3 regions of the Bradyrhizobium xenonodulans genome follow, and region 3 is predicted to be linked to each of the others. Evidence: riboswitches for the same ligand, from Rfam matches in the RefSeq annotation. Region 3 holds a riboswitch; each other region holds the start of a gene.
The links. Region 3 has a riboswitch for glycine ahead of gcvT (glycine cleavage system aminomethyltransferase GcvT). Riboswitches for the same ligand answer to the same signal wherever they lie in the genome.
Positions count from the first base shown of each region.

Region 1: it holds a riboswitch for glycine, as region 3 does, so the genes downstream of both, I3J27_RS32680 (L-serine ammonia-lyase) here and gcvT (glycine cleavage system aminomethyltransferase GcvT) in region 3, are expected to answer to the same signal.
Region 2: it holds a riboswitch for glycine, as region 3 does, so the genes downstream of both, I3J27_RS32630 (D-amino acid dehydrogenase) here and gcvT (glycine cleavage system aminomethyltransferase GcvT) in region 3, are expected to answer to the same signal.

Region 1 is NZ_CP089391.1:6,862,784-6,869,558, reverse strand. It holds gene hypD (hydrogenase formation protein HypD) at 1-827, shown strand, start outside; gene hypE (hydrogenase expression/formation protein HypE) at 824-1,864, shown strand; gene I3J27_RS32685 (formyl transferase) at 1,873-2,274, shown strand; glycine riboswitch at 2,980-3,068, shown strand; gene I3J27_RS32680 (L-serine ammonia-lyase) at 3,180-4,604, shown strand; gene I3J27_RS32675 (LysR family transcriptional regulator) at 4,718-5,617, opposite strand; gene I3J27_RS32670 (ABC transporter substrate-binding protein) at 5,842-6,775, shown strand, end outside.
Region 2 is NZ_CP089391.1:6,851,581-6,858,355, forward strand. It holds gene I3J27_RS32625 (NAD/NADP octopine/nopaline dehydrogenase family protein) at 1-676, opposite strand, end outside; gene I3J27_RS32630 (D-amino acid dehydrogenase) at 874-2,151, opposite strand; glycine riboswitch at 2,299-2,401, opposite strand; gene I3J27_RS32635 (amidohydrolase family protein) at 2,453-3,892, opposite strand; gene I3J27_RS32640 (M24 family metallopeptidase) at 4,011-5,189, opposite strand; gene I3J27_RS32645 (mandelate racemase/muconate lactonizing enzyme family protein) at 5,224-6,384, opposite strand; gene I3J27_RS32650 (hypothetical protein) at 6,556-6,775, shown strand, end outside.
Region 3 is NZ_CP089391.1:5,194,963-5,201,737, reverse strand. It holds gene I3J27_RS24830 (hypothetical protein) at 1-71, shown strand, start outside; gene gcvP (aminomethyl-transferring glycine dehydrogenase) at 210-3,074, opposite strand; gene gcvH (glycine cleavage system protein GcvH) at 3,306-3,674, opposite strand; gene gcvT (glycine cleavage system aminomethyltransferase GcvT) at 3,685-4,833, opposite strand; glycine riboswitch at 4,993-5,081, opposite strand; gene alaS (alanine--tRNA ligase) at 5,316-6,775, shown strand, end outside.

The DNA.
Region 1 (6,775 bases), 1.7 Mb from region 3:
CCTCGCTGTTGAAGGCAAAGGCACGTGGCGCCGACGTCCGTATGGTCTATTCCACGGTCGATGCGATCCGGATCGCGGAAGAGAATCCGGAGCGGGAAGTCGTGTTCTTCGCGATCGGCTTCGAGACCTCGACGCCGCCGACCGCGATCATGATCCGACGTGCCGAGAAGAGGCAGCTCGAAAACTTCAGCGTGTTCTGCAACCACGTGCGGACGCCGCCAGCGATGCAGAACATTTTGGAGAGTCCCGACATCCGCCGCGTCGAGATCGACGGCTTCGTGGGGCCCGCCCATGTCAGCATCATCATTGGCACCGAGACCTACGAGGTCTTTGCAGAGGAATTTGGCAAGCCGGTGGTGATCTCGGGCTTCGAGCCGCTTGACATGATGCAGGCGATTCTGATGCTGGTGCGTCAGGTGAACGAGCACCGGAACGAGGTGGAGAATCAATATAGCCGTGCCGTAACGCGCGATGGGAATCCGCGCGCCAAGGAGGAGGTCTCGAATATTTTCGAGCTGCGGGACCAGTTCGAATGGCGAGGCCTCGGGCTCGTGCCCTATAGCGGATTGAAGCTGAAGCAAACCTACGCCAGATTTGATGCGGAGATACGCTTCGCCATGAACGAGCTACGCGTCCCCGACAATCCGGCCTGCGAATGCGGCGCGATCCTGCGCGGTGTCAAGAAACCGGTCGACTGCAGGCTGTTCGGAACGGTGTGCACGCCCGAGACCCCGGTGGGATCCTGCATGGTCTCCTCGGAAGGCGCATGTGCCGCGCATTGGACCTACGGTCGCTTCCGCGATCGTCAGCAGAAGCGGGCCTCATGAGAGCCCATCAGCGCAAGCTCGACATCAAGCACGGCTGCGTCGACCTGTCCCACGGTTCCGGCGGCCGTGCGATGTCGCAGTTGATCTCGGGCCTGTTCCACGAGGCCTTCGGCAACGAATGGCTGGCGCGCGGCAACGATCAATCCGCCTTCGATGTCGGCGCCGGGCGCATGGTGATGACGACTGATGGCTATGTGGTTTCGCCGCTGTTCTTTCCCGGAGGCAATATCGGCTCGCTCGCGGTGCACGGCACCGTCAACGACATCGCCATGGCCGGTGCCCGACCGCTTTATCTGTCTGCGAGTTTCATTATCGAGGAAGGCTTTCGGTTTTCAGACCTCAAGATGATCGCGGACTCCATGGGCGAGGCGGCGAAATCCGCCGGCGTCCATATCATCACCGGCGACACCAAGGTGGTCGAGCGCGGGAAGGCCGACGGCCTGTTCATTTCGACCGCGGGCGTTGGCCTGGTGCCTGAGGGACTCGATCTCTCCGCTGAGAATGCCAGGGTCGGAGACCGGGTGCTGATCTCGGGCACGCTTGGCGATCACGGCGTCGCAATCATGTCAAAGCGCCAGAACCTCGCCTTTGAAACGGAGATCGTCTCGGATTCGGCCGCCCTGCATGATCTGGTCGCCAGGATGGTGGCGGCGGGCGGCTGCGGCATCCGTCTGATGCGAGATCCCACGCGCGGCGGCCTCGCGGCGACATTGAACGAAATTGCCCAGCAGTCCGAACTAGGCTTCAGCCTCCAGGAAGAGGCGATCCCGGTCAAGCAGGGGGTGGCGGCTGCCTGCGAGCTGCTCGGGCTCGATCCGCTCTACGTCGCCAATGAGGGGAAGCTGGTCGCGATCGTGTCGCCTGATGTCGCCGGAGCCGTGCTGGCCGCCATGAGAGCGCATCCGCTCAGTCGCGATGCCGCCGATATCGGTGAAGCGGTGCCGGATGATCATCACTTCGTGCAGATGACGACGAGCTTTGGCGGTGGCCGGATCGTCGACTGGTTGTCGGGCGAGCAACTGCCCCGGATCTGTTGAGGCCCAAGATGCGCATTCTGCTCATGTCGCATCCCTTCAACAGCCTGACGCAGCGGCTGCATGCCGAGCTCCGCGAGCGCGGCCTCGCGGTTTCGGTCGAGCTCGACATCCATGCCGACACCACACGCGAAAGCGTGAAGCTGCATCAGCCGGATCTCGTCATCGCGTCGTTCCTCAAGCGGGCGGTCCCGGAGGATGTCTGGCGCAGCGTCCGTTGCCTGATCGTCCATCCGGGGCCGCCCGCGATCGTGGACCGGCGGCTCTCGACTGCGCCATTCTGGAGGGCGTCGCAGAGCGGGGCGTCACGGTGTTTCAGGCGGATGGGGAGTTCGACGCCGGACCAATCTGGGCATTCCGGACCTTCCCGATGCGGCGTGCAGCAAAATCCAGCATCTACCGCAACGAGGTGACCGTGCATGCGGTGCAAGCGGTGCTGGAAGCCGTCGCCGTGATCGAGGCAGGGCAGCCGACACCGGTGCCGATGCGGAGCGACGACCCCGGCATCCGCGCGCTCTGCCGGCACGCAGATCGCGGACCGGCAGCACGACACGAGCGAGACCGTCCTGCGCAAGATCAACAGCGCCGACGGCATGCCGGGCCTGATCGACAGCCTGTTCTGGCAGAATGTCCGCCTCTTCGATGCGCACCCAGCGCATGGCGTTTCCGGCCTGCCCAGTCTCCGAGTCCCCGATACCGGCTCCCGATCCCGCCCGCCCGCAGCCCGCTCCATCTCCAGCGCCGCACGGCCGACCCACGTTTAGCCCCATGCCAACGCCGCGTCCTATACCTACACCGCAAGGCACGAGAGTTCAGTCCGGTGGATTCGCTTGAAATCTTCGATATCGCGAGCCAGCACTGTGAGCAGCATTCAATCGAAGTCCTCAGCGAAGTAACTCATCGCTGGCTGTGCACTCCGGATTGACCGACAAGACCAAATGGCTCAATGCAAAGCGCCCCGACCGAAATCCCTCCATCGGCAAGTCAACCCCGTGAACGACCGCACAACAGCAAGACTTCGCATCTTCGCTTCATTGTTGACCCAAGCCGCTTAGTAGAATACTTGAGGAGTGCAGCCACGAATTTGATGTCGTGACTCAGGAGGTCGAGTCCCATAGACGTCGCTTGCGGAAGAGCTCGGCTCCGGCCGACGCCGAAGGAGCAACCGCCCCGGAAACTCTCAGGCAACAAGGACCGCGGGTGAGGGAATAACATCTGGAAAGAGGTGCCTTGGCACCCGCCGACGGGATAATACTCTCAGGCAAATAGACAGATGGGGCGCATTTGAAAATCAATCAACGGATTGAGATGCGCGCCCATGTCCAAGACCGTCGACAAAGTCACCACTGCAGGTTTGCCGCCCGGGCGTTCAGCCGGTCCGATCAGTGTACTCGATCTCTTTACGATCGGGATCGGCCCGTCCAGCTCGCATACCGTTGGACCGATGCGCGCGGCCCATCGATTCATCGAATGCCTGGGCGAAGATCTGTGGCGCTGTCGCTCCGTCGTCGTCGAGCTCTACGGGTCACTGGCGCTGACCGGCAAAGGTCACCGCACCGATATTGCCATTCTGCTGGGACTATCGGGCTGGCTGCCAGAATCCGTTGATCCTGAGGCCATACCCATCATCGCCGGGCTGATCCGATCGCGTTCCGAGGTCATGCTTGGCGGTCGCCATGCGGTTGGCTTCGATGAGAGTAAGCACCTGGCATTCTGCACCGGGGAGTTCCTGCCGGAGCACTCAAATGGCATGAAATTCGCCGCACATTCGGATACGGGAGTCCTGCTTCGCCAAACCTATTACTCCGTTGGCGGCGGCGCGATCGTGTGCGAAGGCGATCAGCCGAGCAACTCCGCCGTTCGAAACGTTGGATGTGAGCCGTACCCATTCACGACAGGGCGTGAACTTCTCGCGATAGGTGAGAGCACCGGCTTGTCGGTTGCTGAAATCGTTGCTGCCAACGAGCTGTCGCATCGGGAAGAGACTGAAACCAGCGCATTCCTGGATAGCGTTCGCGACGCAATGATGCGCTGCATCGAGCGCGGGTGTGTCAACGGGGGTGTTCTGCCCGGTGGCCTGAATGTACCGCGCCGTGCGCCAGGTCTGTTCAGCAAGCTCAAGGCATCGTCGAAGGGGGCGACACACCCATTTCACGTGATGGAGTGGGTCAGCCTTTTTGCTCTCGCGGTCAATGAAGAGAACGCAGCCGGGGGACGCGTCGTCACCGCCCCGACGAATGGAGCTGCCGGCGTCATACCCGCGGTTCTGAAATTTTCCGAGATATTCTTCCCGGATCCAAGCCCGGCAAAAGCCCGCATTTTTCTCCTGACCGCGTCCGCGATCGGTATGCTCTACAAGCGAAACGCTTCGATATCCGCCGCCGAAATGGGTTGCCAAGGCGAGGTTGGCGTAGCTTGCTCCATGGCGGCTGCAGGACTTGTGGCCGTCCTAGGCGGCACGAATCGGCAGATCGAGAACGCGGCCGAAATCGGCATGGAGCATAATCTCGGTCTCACATGTGACCCGATCGGCGGCCTCGTGCAGATCCCGTGCATTGAGCGCAACACAATGGGCGCGATCAAGGCGATCAACGCAACGATGCTCGCGTTGCATGGTGATGGCCGGCATCACGTGTCCCTCGATGCCGTAATTGAAACGATGCGTCAGACCGGAGAGGACATGCGAACCAAGTACAAGGAGACGAGTTTGGGCGGCCTCGCAGTCAATGTGGTCGATTGCTGAAGATGAGACGCATAGAGGTTTCGTTCTTCAACTGTAGCCGTGCGACGCATTCGACGTAATGGCGGCTTGGCCGAGACCCCTGTGTCTACACCTCGCAACCGGGAACTCATCATCTATCGAGAGTTGCTTCTTCGATGGGCAACGTCGAGAATGAGAGTTCGCAGCCATTGCAGCCCGGGATCTCGCTCATGTGAGATGCGCCACTGAAGAACGTCGGTCATGAGGGGGAGGGATATGGGCGCTTCGACCCTTCTGATCGGGAGAGTCGTCGCGGCCCGATCTGCCAGATCTGCGGGAATGAGCGCGAGGAATTGAGTCCCGATAACGGCTTGCGGAAGCAGGGTGAAACTTGGTGCCGTTATCCCGGCCTGCGGCGCGCGGCCAAATTGCTTGAAGAACCAAGTCTCAATGAACGTTGCTCGTTCGCTATAGGCCTGCGCATGACGCATCTCGAGAAACTGCTCGAGCGTCAAGCTATCTCCGACACTCTCGTTTTCCTTCCATACGATACATTCGTAGCTGATCGAGGGGAGGGAAGCGAACGGACAATCTTCCAGCATGAATCGATCCGGGACGATCAGGAAATCGATTTCGGTGCGAAAGAAGCGGGTGCTTGGACCCTGGTAGAATATATTCACCGAGGGGGCGACGGCACGCAACGCGGCAAGGATATCGACGATGAGAGTTGCCCAGACGTAATCCGAGCAGGCGATTGTAAAATTTCGCTCGGACGTCGCCGGGTCAAAAGAGCTGCGTATGGCCAAAAGCTTTTCCGTTTCGGTCAGGATGGCGCGGAGCGGACCCGCCAGTTCCTCTGCCAGAGGTGTGAGAACCATCCGGCGGCCATTACGAACCAGCAATTCGTCCTCGAAATGCTCTCGTAGCCTGGATAGGATTCCGCTGGTCGCTGATTGGCTCAGCAACAATCGCTCGGCCGCCCGCGATATGTTCTGCTGGGTCAAGATGGCGTCCAACGCGACGAGCAGATTCATGTCGAGGTGCCGGAATCGCATGGGTATTCTCTTCGAAGTTTCCACGGTGCGTAGGAAGCTCTTCGCTCCCTTCCCTGGCGAGTGTACCCGATGCGCATCTGCCGGCCCGGGTGTTTTGTGGTTCTCCCGACGAGCAAGTCGCTTGACATTAACCGAATTGTGATCACAATACGAGATCAAAGTACGGCCAAGGGGACCGTTTCTGCGACGGACAAATTGCCCACAGAACCGAAGAGGAGGGACTTATGTCGAAGATGCGTCAGGTTCTTGGGGTTGTTGCGGTCTCGATTGCCGCCTCGTTCTGGACAACGACAGTGCAGGCCCTGGACACCGTGAACGTCAGGTTCAGCTGGAAGCTGAAGGGGGAGTATGGCTTCCTCTACCTGGGTAAAGCGAGGGGCCTCTACGAAAAGAAGGGAATCGAAGTCGTTCTCGGAGAAGGCGCCGGTGCACAGGCAGCTCTCGGAGGTCTTGTACGCGGCAACGAAGACGTCGTGATCGTCCCGGCCATATTCGCGATCTCGGCAATCGGAAAAGGAATGCCGGTCAAACTTGCGGCGATATATCAGGAGCGAGCCCCCTTCGCCCTCATTTCGTGGCCCGACAAGGCCGTGACGACACCCGTGCAGATGGAAGGCAAATCGCTTGCGATCTCCGTCGGAGACCCGGCCACGACCTATCTGGAAGTCTTCTGCGCGATCAACAAGATCAACTGCGACAAGATCAACAAGGTTCAAGTCGATCCGCAGGTGAAATTTCCGCAATTCATGCAAAAGCGCGTCGATCTCATCAGCGTCTATACCAACGTTGATCTGCCCCTCATCGAGGAGCGAAGCGGCACAAAATTCCCTGTGCTGGACATGCCGAAGTTCGGCCTCGCCGTGCCTGGGCTGGCCGTCGTCGTGAGCGACAAGGGAATCGCCGAAAAATCCGAACCGCTCAGGCGCTTCCTCGCAGCGACCGAGGAGGCAATCGAGCTGACAAGGTCAGAGCCGGCGGCAGCGACGGCGGCGCTGAAAGGCGCTTGGAGCGCAGCTCCTTCGGATGAGTTGATCAAGGCGCAAATCGTCGCCACGTCAGCCACCCTGAATTTCGAGAAGAGCCGGCCGGCTGGCTGGATCAGCGACAAGACCATATCGGATGCGTTGAAACTGATCGCCGCAACCGAGAGCGTCGATG
Region 2 (6,775 bases), 1.7 Mb from region 3:
CCCCGGGCGTCATGGCGTCGACATAGAAAGTGAAGCTGCCGCCGGTCGCCTCGACCCAGGCGGCTGCCAGCACCGCGCCAGGGGGATGCAGGACCATGTTCACGTTGGAGAGGTCGGAGGCGATGACGTCCCGAACGGGCGTGACACCCGGATACAATTTTGCAGCAATCTCCAGCGCCTCCGCTCCTCCCCTGAGAGCGGCAGCCTTCAGTTGCTTCGCCCGACCGCTAATGGTGACGCCGTCAGGACGATATTTGCGCGCGACGTATGTAAGGGTCGAGAACTCAACCACCGGAGGCACTGACCGCCCGGTGCGGGAATAGGCCTCGGCGAATTCCAGTGCGCCTCCGGTGTGGCCGGGATTAAGCACGACAGGTTTGTTCGACGGCCAACCGGCCGCGGCGAGTGCGTTGGCGATGGCCGAGTGCGAGAAAGTCGGCAGGACCACGACTGCCACTTCGACTCCGGAGATGGCCGACTTGAGATCTGTCGAAATCAGGGTAGGCTTTGCAACTCCCTCGCCGAGCTTGCCGTCGAATGCAACGCCGCCGAGCTTGATGTGCGGCTCGAGCGTCTCGGCCGAACGCGCCCAGAAATGAACGGAGTGGCCCGCCAGAACCAATTCTGCGACCGAGGCCGTGCCCCCCGCCCCTCCTCCAAGTACGGCAACCTTCATTCTGTCCTCCGCAGATCGAAGCGTAAGTCGCGCCTCTTGAGAGGCAAACTTTGATCACAGCTTATGATCACAGTTATGATTGTCAAGCTTGAGAATTGCCAACCCGCTGCCTCATCGAAAGGCACTTCTGGAGCGTGACGCCGAACCATGACCGAGGGTTCGGCGGCGCAAGTCGGCTGTTTCGGGGCTGGAGCCGTTCATATCACTGGATCCGCGAGCACCCGGAACGGTTCCGTGATGCCGGGTCCAAATTCGCCAGCAAGGCAATCGGCGACCATCTCTGCGGTTGCGGCCGAAAGCGTCCACCCGAGATGGCCGTGGCCGGTGTTGTAGAAGACGCCCGGCATCCTGCCTCGACCGACCCGCGGCATCATGTTCGGCATCATCGGACGTAACCCGGCCCAGGGCACGACACGGTTGGTGTCGACAGAGGGGAACAGTGCTCGCGTCCAGTCAACCAGCGGCTTGATGCGATCCTGGCGGATGTCGCGGTTCATGCCGTTGAACTCCGCCGTTCCGGCGACGCGAAAGCGCGTGGCGCCCAATCGGCTGGTCACGATCTTGGCGCCATCATCGAGCAGGCTGACCCAAGGCGCCGCTCTCTGGCTCCGCTCGTCGTCGAGGTGCACGGTGATCGAATAGCCTTTTACAGGGTAGATGTTCAGCCGGTCGCCGAGCATCGCCGCGAGGTCGCGGCTTGCGGAACCGGCGCATATGACGACATTGTCGGCATCGATCTCTTCGACATGAGCCCCGCCTGAAGGCTCGTCACGCGAGTACTGGACGCGGAAAGTTTCGTCCCGAGCGATCTGCCTCACGGTGGCGTCAAACACGAAGCGCACGCCCCGCCTCTCGCAGGCCCTGGCGAGACCGCGGACGAACTTGTGGATGTCGCCGGTGGAATCCGACGGGGTATAGAAGCCTCCGAAGAAGTCGCCATGCAGCGTCGGCTCGATCGACTTCACCTCTGAGGCCGTCACCGGATGACGGTCAAGCCCTCCCTCCACCAGAATGGCATTGACCTTCAGCGCGTGCTGGAAACTCTGCTTGTCCCGGTAGAAGTGGAGGATGCCGCGACGTTCGTAATCGAAATCGATGCTCTCGCGCTCGGCGATGGCGAAGAGATGCTTGCGTGCGGCGATGGCGAGCCGTGTCGTCTCAACCGTGTTGTCGCGATAGTTCTTGATGTTGAAAATAAATTCGCCAAACCAGGCATATTTGTGCCAGGTCGGCGCTGGATTCATGAGGAGCGGTGCATCGCGCCTCAACATCCACTTCATTCCCTTGATGATCGTCGACCAGCTGTTCCAGACCTCCGCATTGCTCGCGGAAAGTTGGCCACCATTGGCGAACGATGTTTCCATGCCCGCGTAGCGCTGACGCTCGATCACCGTAACGGAATAGCCGCGATTGAGAAGGGCGTAGGCGGTGGTCACGCCGGTGATACCGGCGCCGATGACGACAACATGTGGCATTTCGCTCTCCGCGATCAAAGTTGGGAAGCGGACCGAAGCCCGCGGCTTGTCCCCAATCTGTCGCTGTACCTGAGAGATTAACCGCGACGGCTCAGCCGTCGCGGCGGTCCCCTTCGGTGGGCACTCGAAGTGCCACTCTCCAGATCGTTCAGCTGCACGGTCACTTTTGCCTGAGAGTTTCCTGGGGGTTGCTCCTTCGGCGCCGGTCAACACCGTCACGACGGCGACCGATCTCTCCCATGCAGCCTATTGAACGCGATAGGTTCTTCTCTCTTGCGCCTCCGCAATTGGAGTCGGCCTGTCAATTGCCAACGTCGTAAAGAGTCGTGGTCGTCTCGACCGCTTCGTCATGCAGACCAGCGCGCTCTACCGCCGCCGCGGCGAGTTGCCGGGCTTTGCGCCGAATCTGCGCCTCGTCGACTCCCTGCACCTTGCCGTCGACATATGACGGCTTCCCGTCAACCCAGGTTTGCACGATCGAAGCGGTCGATGCGGAGAATACCAGAGCCTGCAGTGGGTCGTAGAACGGCGTCCATTCGACGTGGTCCAGGTCGAAGAGGACGAAATCGGCCTTCTTGCCGATTTCCAGCGAACCGATCTCGTCGTCCCACATCAACGCCTTTGCACCTTCGATGGTCGCGGCGCGCAGTGCTTGTCGTGCGGTGAAGATGTCCGGTTGCAGGCGGGCGTCCTTGAACATGCCGGCGACGAGCAGCATTTGCCGCATGAGGTTCATGTTGCCGGCGGCCGACACGCCATCGGTGCCGAGGCCGACTTTAACACCGGCCTTCACCATCTCTGGATATTTTCCGATCGCGGTTGCTCCCTTCCCCAGCTTGAATGACGAGCATGGGCAGAAGGCGACGCTGGCGCCACGTTCGGCGAGAAGACGGACCTCTTCGTCGGAAACGGCCGCGCCGTGGGCGATCACCAGGTTCTTTCCGATGCCCCCGGCCCGATCGATGCGGGTGATGGGCCAGCAGCCATATTTCCTCTCGCAGACCTTTGCCTCCTCGATCGAGGTCGCGAGATGGTAGGTGGTGCCGACGCCAAGCCTCTCGGCCAATTTCACCGCTCCAACGTGGAGTTCGAGGCTACACGGCTCCTTGCCCTCGATATTGACCCAGCAACGTGCACGGCCGTCGAGGGCTCCGTTGTAGCGGACGACACAATCCTCGAGCACCTTGAGTGCCGCTTGGGCGTTCGGGAAGAAATGATGATCCACCATTTCCTTGGTCCAGCCGCGGGGGAGCTCAGGCGGAGGATTGTCGGCCGCGTGCCGCCCGGTGATGCCGCGAATGCCGACCTTTTCCATCGCGCGAATGACGATGCCGGGATCGTATTGCGAGCCCATGTCAAGAAAACAAGTGGTGCCACAGCGCAGCATCTCAGTGATGCCCAACAGCGCGCCCCAATATTCGTCTTCTTCGGTGATGTGAGCGTAAAACGGCTTAGCCCAGTGGAACACCCAGGCGCGGGTATTGAGATTATCCGGAAAGACCGCGCGCGACAGCGTCTCCGAAAGATGAACGTGGCTGTCGACGAAGCCCGGGCAGACACCGAGCATCTTGCCATCGATCACCTTGTCGAAACCGACCTTCTTTTGCCGCGCGGCCACGTCATCGGCTTGACCGATATCCGCGATACGGTCGTCTTCGACGACGAGGCTCGCGTTGCGCACAACCGTGTCGTTCTCGTCGACCGTAAAAGCAAAGTTCAAGTCCTTGATCAGCGTGCGCATGCCTCTTCACCCACTACTCTGCCATCACGATCGCCCCGCCGGCGCACCGCGCCGGGACGCCGGGCGATGTCGAGCGATCTTCAAACGAGCGAAACAGCTCGTCCCCTTGGAGCCACCGTCAAGCGACGGCAGCCCTGCGCACAGCCCCGCTCCTCTTGGCCGTACCCACGGGAATCAGCCGGTCGGTGTCGGCGTAGTCGGAAAGCAGTTCCGACCCATTGGCGGTCACCAGCAGCATATCCTTGTTCTGCATGCCGAAGCCATGGCCGGTGTCGTAACAAAGCGGTTCGAAACCGAGCACCATGTTCTCCTCGAGCGGCGCGTCGTTGCCCGGCTTGCCTAGCACCGGCGTCAGTCCGAGATAGGGATCTTCGTGCAGGTGCAGGCCGATGCCGTGACCCACGAACGAGATCGGCGGCAGACCGAGCTTGGCGAGCTTCGTAATGAACGCATCGTAGATGCTGCGACAGCTCGCACCCGGCTTCACCTTCTCCATGATCTCGTATTTGCATTCGACCAGATGCGCCCAGATCTTCTCGGCCATGGGCGGCGCCTCGCCGACGATCGCCGTGCGGCAAACGCCGGCCTGATAACCGTCGATGACCGAGAAAATCTCCACGCGGCAGACGTCCCCACGCTTCAAGATGCGCTCCGACGGGCCGACGTTCGGCAAGACGCTGCGCTCGCCGGTCGCCACGATCATCAGCTTGAAGTGATCGGCGCCCAGAGTATAGACATTGCGCGTCAAGTGCCCGGCGATGTCCATTTCGGAATTGCCCTCGTCGACCACGGCTAGTGTGTCGGTAATGGCCTGGTCGGCAATGCGGGAAAGCCTGCGCAAGAGCGCAATCTCCTCCGAAGTCTTGATCTGACGGAGCCGGGCCAGGATCGGCTCGGCGCGCTCGAACTTCGCGGCCGGCATGGCCGCGAGCAAACGGGCAAAATCACCTGCCGGCAGGTAATCCATTTCGAGTCCAATGCGAGCCTGAGCAAGTCCGAGCCCCGCGAGCTGGTCGGCGAGCACAAGCATGGGATCGTCCGAGAATTCCGCCCAAATGCGCGTCGGCACGTCCGGCTGGCGACGCTTGATCGTCGACGCCTCCATATCGACGCCGAATAATGCCGAGCGGCCGTCGGCAGTGACGATGGTCATTGCATGGCGGTGACGGATGAGCGGTTGCGAGGGGACCACGAACCCCGCTGTGTACGAGAAATTCTCAGGCGAAGAGCAGATGATGGCATCCAGCCCATGCTGAGACATTGACTTGACTTGTTTCGCGACAATTTCCGCCCGCATGACTGCTCCCTTTTTTCAACTTCGTGCTGCGCGCTTAATCCCGCACGCGGTACTTTTCGATTTTCTTCTGGTCGACCTCGATACCCATTCCCGGCCCGGATGGAACGACGATTGCACCGTCGACGACCTTCATCGGCTCGACGAGCAGATCGTCCTTGTAGTAGATGCCGGCCACCTGACCGTGCTGGAATTCCGCCGGCGTCGAAATCGGAATGACGCAGGACAGGGTCACGGAGGGTGAGGCTGCGGCGAGTTGGACGTTGGCAAGATTGCCGATGCCGGTCTCGATCGAACCGTTGACGTTGCAGATGATGCCCGCCGCCCGGCACACCGCCCCGACTTCCATGGCCTTGTAAAGACCACCAGCCTTTGTCGTATAGATGGACACGATTTGGATGCCGCCGGACCGAACGATCTGGATCGAATCGTGCGCGTTCCAGGCCGACTCGTCGGCCATGACGGGCGCGTCGATGCGACGACCAACCTCGGCAATGCGCTCGATGCCCATGACGGGCTGCTCGACATATTTCAGCCGATTCTTCTCCATCCTGCGAACGACTTGAACGGCCTCGCCAGGCGTCTTGTAGCCTTCGTTGGCGTCCACGCAGATTTCGACGGCATTGCCGGCGACCTCGCGAACGGCATCGACCATTGCAACGTCTCGATCCGGATCGACCCCGATCTTCACCTTGATGGTTCGCACGCCCTCCTGCACGAGCTTTGCAACCTCGACGCGCGCCTCTTCGATCGAGATCAAGCCGATGGAATGTGTCACCGGCACACGATCGCGCGCCCTACCGCCGAGGAGGGCACTGACGGGGATATCGAGCCAGCGACCGGCAAGGTCGTAGGCGGCGAACTCGACGGCAGCCTTGGAATAGGGGTAACCCCTGATCACTGCGTCCATTCGCGCGTGCAGTTCGGCGATATTACCGAGCTCGACGCCGATGATCGCGGGAGCCAGATAGGTGTCGATCACGACGCGCGTGATCAAGGTGGATTCGCCAAAATACCGGCCGAACTCGCCGCCCCAGTCCTTGAGTGCCGGCGCCTCGCCCCAACCAACGCGACCGTCGCTGTCAGTCATCTTGACGATGACGTATCGACCGATCACCTCAGTCAGACCTGCCCATTTGTGCTCTCGCCGGGTCGGCAGTTGGACAATCAATGTTTCGACGGATTTGATCGTGGGCAAATGGGCCTGCCTTATTTGGTTTTGGTTTCGCGCTCAGTTTGTTAGGGTCGAAAAGCAAGATCATTGATCGTGATCACACTTTATGATCATAAATCGCGACGGTCAAGTGTCGCGGCGCCGGCATTGCGCCTAGCTTAGGCGCCGGTTGCCCGCGGGTCAGAGGAGGAAAAATTGACGATCGTCGAAGCGACAAACTACTTCGCCAAGCAGGGTCAGGCGCCGGCGGTGCTCCAACAGCGCCGCCAGGCAAGCGGCATCCGCCGCGAACTCGGCCTGGATCCCGGTGAGATCCTTGTCCTGCGCGAGGGCAATGGACCCGACGTCAGGTGGGAGTGCAGATTTCCCTCTCGTGCAGCATATGAGGCCGATATGGCGGCGCGAGCCGGCTCAG
Region 3 (6,775 bases):
GCGGTACTGAACTCACCAACGAACGACTGTGGCGGTGGGATCGCGAAAGCCGATCGTTGGTTGCGCCTTGAGCCGGTGCTGTAGGGTGGGCAAAGGCGCGCACGCGCCGTGCCCACGACATTTCAACGCGGAGAAAGGTGGTGGGCACGCTTTCCGCCTTCGCTCTTCGAGCTACGGCGGACAAGCCGCTTTGCCCACCCTACGAGACCTTACTCCGCCGCTTCCGCGTAATCGCTCACCGGCGGGCAGGAGCACACCAAATTGCGGTCGCCGTAGACGTTGTCGACGCGGCCCACCGGGCTCCAGTATTTGTCGGTGCGCGAGGTGCCCGCGGGGAAGCAGCCTTCGCTGCGGGGGTAGGCGCGGGCCCAATCATCATCCGCGATGTCGTGCACGGTGTGCGGAGCGTGGCGCAGCGGCGAAGCCTCGATCTTGAAGCGGCCGGCCTCGACCTCTGCGATCTCCTTGCGGATCGCGATCATGGCGTCGCAGAACCGATCCAGCTCCGCCTTCGATTCCGATTCGGTCGGCTCGATCATCAGCGTGCCCGGCACCGGGAAGCTCATGGTGGGTGCGTGGAAGCCGTAATCGATCAGGCGTTTTGCGATGTCGTCGACAGTGACGCCGGAGCTTGTCTTCAGCGGACGCGGGTCGACGATGCACTCATGCGCGACGCGGCCCTTGGCGTTCTTGTAGAGCACCGGGAAGTGCGCATCGAGGCGCGCGGCGATGTAGTTGGCGTTGAGGATCGCGATCTCGGTCGCACGCTTCAGGCCTTCGCCGCCCATCATCAGGATGTAGATGTAGGAGATGGTCAGGATCGACGCCGAGCCGAACGGCGCGGCCGAGACCGGGCCGACAGGAGCTTCGCCGTTCGTCACCGGGTGGCCGGGGAGGAACGGCGCAAGATGCGCCTTGACGCCGATCGGACCCATGCCGGGGCCGCCGCCGCCATGCGGGATGCAGAAGGTCTTGTGCAGATTGAGATGGCTGACATCGGCGCCGTAATCGCCGGGCCTGCTAAGGCCGACCTGCGCATTGAGGTTGGCGCCGTCGAGATAAACCTGGCCGCCATGGCCATGGACGATGTCGCAGATCTCGCGAATGTGCTCCTCGAACACGCCGTGGGTCGAGGGATAGGTGATCATGACCGCGGCGAGGTCGTTCGAATGCTTCTCGGCCTTGGCGCGGAGATCGTTGACGTCGACGTCGCCGTTCTTTTCGCAGGCGACCACCACCACGTCCATGCCGACCATCGCGGCCGAGGCCGGGTTGGTGCCGTGGGCGGAGGAGGGGATCAGGCAGATTTTTCGGTGCGTCTCGCCGCGCGCGGCATGATAGCCGCGGATCGCCAGCAGGCCGGCGTACTCGCCCTGCGCGCCGGAATTCGGCTGCAGCGAGATCGCGTCATATCCGGTGATGTCGCACAGCCATTTTTCCAGCCGCGCGAACAGCGCGTGATAGCCCTTGGCCTGCTCGCGCGGAGCGAACGGATGCAGGCTACCAAACTCCGGCCAGGTCAGCGGCATCATCTCGGTGGTCGCGTTCAGCTTCATCGTGCAGGAGCCGAGCGGGATCATGGCGCGGTCGAGCGCGAGGTCGCGATCCGAGAGCTTGCGCATGTAGCGCAGCATCTCGGTCTCCGAGCGGTGCGCGTGGAAGACGGGATGGGTGAGGAAAGCGGTCTTGCGCTTCAAGTCCTCCGGCAGCGCCTCGCGCGTCGAAGCGTCGATCTCGGCATAGGCGAGCGTGCCGCCGAAGGCGCGCCAGACCGCCTCGACCGTCGCGGGCGTGGTGGTCTCGTCGAGCGCGATGCGCAAGTTCGTGTCACCGATGCCGAGATTGATTGTCTCGGCAGCCGCGCGCGCGATGATCTGGGCGCGCTTGCCACCTGCATCGACGCTGAGCGTGTCGAAGAAGTTGTCGCTGTCAGGCGCAAAGCCCAGCTTGCGCAGGCCGCTCGCGAGCACGGCGGCGCGGCGATGCACGTTGCGTGCGATCTGCGCGAGGCCCTCGGGGCCGTGATAGACCGCGTACATCGAGGCGATCACGGCGAGCAGCACCTGCGCGGTGCAGATGTTGGAGGTCGCCTTCTCGCGGCGGATGTGCTGCTCGCGGGTCTGCAGCGCGAGACGGTAGGCGGGCATTCCGCGCGAGTCCACGGAGAGGCCGACGATGCGGCCGGGCAGCGAGCGCTTCAGCGCATCGCGCACCGCCATATAGGCCGCGTGCGGTCCGCCATAACCCATCGGCACGCCAAAGCGCTGCGCCGATCCGATCGCGATGTCGGCGCCGAGCTCGCCGGGAGAGGCGAGCAATGTCAGTGCCAAGAGATCGGCGGCCACGATCGCGAGCGCGCCCTTGGCCTTCAGCGCCGCGATCGCGGGCCTGAGGTCGCGCACTGCGCCGGATGAGCCCGGATATTGCAGCAGCGCGCCGAGCACGTCATCCTTCGCGAGATCGGTGAGGGGATCGCCGACGACCAGGGTCCAGCCGAGCGGCTCGGCGCGGGTGCGCATCACAGCCAGCGTCTGCGGATGCACGTCCTTGTCGACGAAGAAGGCCTTTGCTTCGACCCGCGAGTGCCGCTCCGCGAGCGCCATGGCTTCGGCCGCCGCGGTGGCTTCATCGAGCAGCGAGGCGTTGGCGACGTCGAGCCCGGTGAGATCGCAGATCATGGTCTGGAAGTTGAGCAGCGCTTCCAGCCGGCCCTGGCTGATCTCGGGCTGATAGGGCGTGTAGGCCGTGTACCAGGCCGGATTCTCAAGGATGTTGCGCTGGATCACCGCGGGCAAAATCGTGCCGGAATAGCCTTGGCCGATCAGCGAGGTGAAGACCTGGTTCTGCCGTGCAAGCTCGGCCATATGCGTGATCGCCTCGGTCTCGCTCAGCGGCTTGCCGAGATCGAGCGGCGCGGCCTGCCGGATCGAGGCCGGCAGCGTCTCCGCCATCAGCGCATCGACGCTCTTGGCGCCGACGGTTTCGAGCATGGCGGTGACATCGCGGGCGGAGGGGCCGATGTGGCGGCGAGCGAAGGTGGCGGTGTCGCCGTTGGATTTGCGGTGCGCGGTCATCATGGGTCCTCGCTTAGGAGTTGCTGTCATCGCCCGCCTAGTGCGCAATTGCGCACTCCGGCGGGCAATGATGTGGTGGCGGCTGGCCTCATCACTCCGCTGTCATGCCCCGCGAAGGCGGGGCATCCAGTAGACGCAGGCGTTCGTGATTTAACCGAGAAGCAGCGGCGTACTGGATCACCCGCCTGCGCGGGTGATGACACTGAGAATGAGGTTGGAGTTCTCGTCATCTCACGCCGTATGTGCCTTGTACGCGGCCTCATCCATGAGGCCGCCGAGTTCGCTCTTGTCGGCAATCTTGATCTTGAAGAACCACGCCTTGCCTTGCGCGTCCGAGTTGACCAGCGCGGGCTCGCCGGCGAGTTCGGCATTGGTTTCGAGCACTTCGCCCGAGATGGGCGCGTAGACGTCGGAAGCGGCCTTCACGGACTCGACGACGGCTGCGGCTTCCGCCTTCTTCAGCGCGCGGCCGACCTTGGGCAGTTCGACGAACACGACGTCGCCGAGCTGGGACTGGGCGTAGTCGGTGATCCCGACGGTGGCGACGTCGCCGTCGATGGCGAGCCATTCATGGTCGGAGGTGTACAGCGTCGTGGTCATTGTCTTGTCCTCAGCGTTTGTAGGTGTTTTTCACGAAGGGCATGGCGGCGACGGTGAGCGGCAGCCGTTGGCCGCGCACCTCGGCGAAGATTTGCGTGCCGAGCGCGCTCTGGGTCACGGGCACATAGCCCATCGCGACCGGCGCATTCAGGCTCGGGCCGAAGCCGCCCGACGTGACCTTTCCGATCGGCTCGCTCGACGTCGCGTCCGCAAACAGCAGCGCGCCCTCGCGCACCGGGGCACGGCCCTCGGCGCGCAGGCCGACGCGGCGGCGGGATGCGCCGTTGTCGAAATGAGCGAGGATCTTTTCAGCGCCGGGGAAGCCGCCGGCGCGCGCGCCGCCGCTGCGACGGCTCTTCTGCACCGACCATTCCAGCGCGGCTTCGACCGGCGTGGTCGCGGTGTCGATGTCGTGGCCGTAGAGGCAGAGCCCGGCTTCCAGCCGCAGGCTGTCGCGGGCGCCAAGGCCGATCGGCATCACGTCGGGGTTTTCGAGCAGCGTCTTGGCGAGACGCTCGGCATCGCCAGCAGGGACCGAAATCTCAAAACCGTCCTCGCCGGTGTAGCCGGAGCGCGAGACGAAACAGGCGAGGCCGGCCACCTTGTGCGGACCGGCATCCATGAAGGTCATGGAGGGGACCTCTGCACATAATTTCGCCAGCGCGGCCTCGGCCTTCGGGCCCTGCAACGCGATCAACGCGCGGCCTTCCAGCGAATCGATCACGCAGTCGTCCGAGAGATTCGCGCGCAGATGCGCCTCGTCCTCGGCCTTGCAGGCGGCGTTGACGACCAGGAACAAATGGTCGCCGAAATTGGCGACCATCAGATCGTCGAGAATGCCGCCATCCGTATTGGTGAACTGGGCGTAGCGCTGCCGGCCCGGCGCGATCGCCACGATGTCCTGCGGCACCAGCCGTTCCAGCGCGCGGGCGGCGTCCTCGACTTTGCCCGACTTCGGCCGGAGCGCGAGCTGGCCCATGTGGGAGACGTCGAACAGGCCGGCGGAGCTGCGGGTATGAAGGTGTTCCTTCAGCACGCCCGCGGGGTACTGCACGGGCATGTCATAGCCCGCGAACGGCACCATCTTGCCGCCGAGCGACACATGAAGGTCGTAAAGGGGGGTACGTTTCAGGGAGTCTTTGTCGTCACGCACTGACATTACGGGGCCCTCGGCGGTTCCCCGGGGACGATTCCCTGAGGACACCAGTCGAAGCCCCATCTGTCGCTGTGCCTGAGAGTATTATCCCGTCGGCGGGCGCTGTCCGGACCAACCCCTTAAAGGGTCTTTGCCCGTCGGCGCCTCTTTCCAGATGTCGTCAAAGCCACGCGGTCCTTTTGCCTGAGAGTTTCCGGGGCGGTTGCTCCTTCGGCGCCGGCACCAGTGCCGGTCTCTCCCGACGTGGCCGTACGATACAGATGGGTACAGACCACAGGGTAGCCAAGCCTGTCAACGCGGCATCAGCGGCTTTCAACGGGATTGCAACGGGACCTGCGCGCCTGCGGCAACCCACTGATCCGTCTGCACAGTTTCTGGACAGCGAAGCTGGCCTTGTCTAAAAGCGCTTTGGCCCGCAGATATCAGCCCAGACGTGCGGTTTGGATGGCTGGGAAGCGGGTCCAAGCACACCCGATTGGATGAACATGAGCGGCGTCAACGAGATCAGGTCGACCTTTCTGAACTTCTTTGCCGAGAACGGCCACGAGATCGTGTCGTCCTCGCCATTGGTGCCGCGCAACGATCCGACGTTGATGTTCACCAATGCCGGCATGGTGCAGTTCAAGAACGTCTTCACCGGCGTCGAGAAGCGGCCCTATCAGCGCGCCACCACGTCGCAGAAGTGCGTGCGCGCCGGCGGCAAGCACAACGACCTCGACAATGTCGGCTACACCGCGCGCCATCTCACCTTCTTCGAGATGCTCGGCAACTTCTCGTTCGGCGACTATTTCAAGGAGCGCGCGATCGAGCTCGCCTGGACGTTGATCACCCGCGAGTTCGGGCTGAAGAAGGACAAGCTGCTCGTCACCGTCTACCACACCGACGACGAGGCCGCTGGCCTGTGGAAGAAGATCGCCGGCTTCTCCGACGACCGCATCATCCGGATTCCGACCTCGGACAATTTCTGGGCGATGGGCGACACCGGCCCGTGCGGGCCGTGCTCTGAGATCTTCATCGATCGCGGCGAGCACATCTGGGGCGGGCCTCCGGGCTCGCCGGAAGAGGACGGCGACCGCTTCCTCGAATTCTGGAATCTCGTGTTCATGCAATACGAGCAGGTGACGAAGGAGGAGCGCGTGGATCTGCCGCGTCCCTCGATCGACACCGGCATGGGCCTCGAGCGCATGGCCTCCATCATGCAGGGCGTCGACAGCGTGTTCGAGACCGACCTGTTCCGTCACCTGATCGACGCGACGGCGTCCGCGCTCGGCAGCGGGCCGAACGAGCAGACCGTGGCCTCGTTCCGCGTCATCGCCGACCATTTGCGCTCCTCGGCCTTCCTGGTCTCCGACGGCGTGCTGCCCTCCAACGAGGGCCGCGGCTATGTGCTGCGCCGGATCATGCGCCGCGCGATGCGCCATGCGCAGCTGCTCGGTGCGAAAGAGCCGCTGATGCATCGCCTGGTCTGGGCGCTGGTGCGCGAGATGGGCCAGGCCTATCCCGAGCTGATGCGCGCGGAAAAGCTGATCGAGGAAACGCTGCGGCTGGAAGAGACCCGCTTCCGCAAGACGCTGGTGCGTGGCCTTGCCATTCTCGACGAGAAGAGCGCGTCCCTGAAGAAGGGCGACATGTTCGACGGCGACGTCGCCTTCACGCTGTATGACACCTACGGCTTCCCGCTGGACCTGACGCAGGACGCGCTGAAGTCGCGCGGCATCGGCGTCGACCAGTCCGCCTTCACCGACGCGATGGAGCGGCAAAAGGCCAAGGCGCGCGAGTCGTGGAAGGGCTCGGGCGAAGCGGCCAGCGAAGCGATCTGGTTCCCGCTGCGCGAGAAGCTCGGGGCCACCGAATTCCTGGGCTACGAGACCGAGAGCGCCGAAGGCGTGGTGTCCGCGCTGGTGAAGGACGGCGCTGAAGCCGCCAGCCTCAAGGCCGGCGAAAC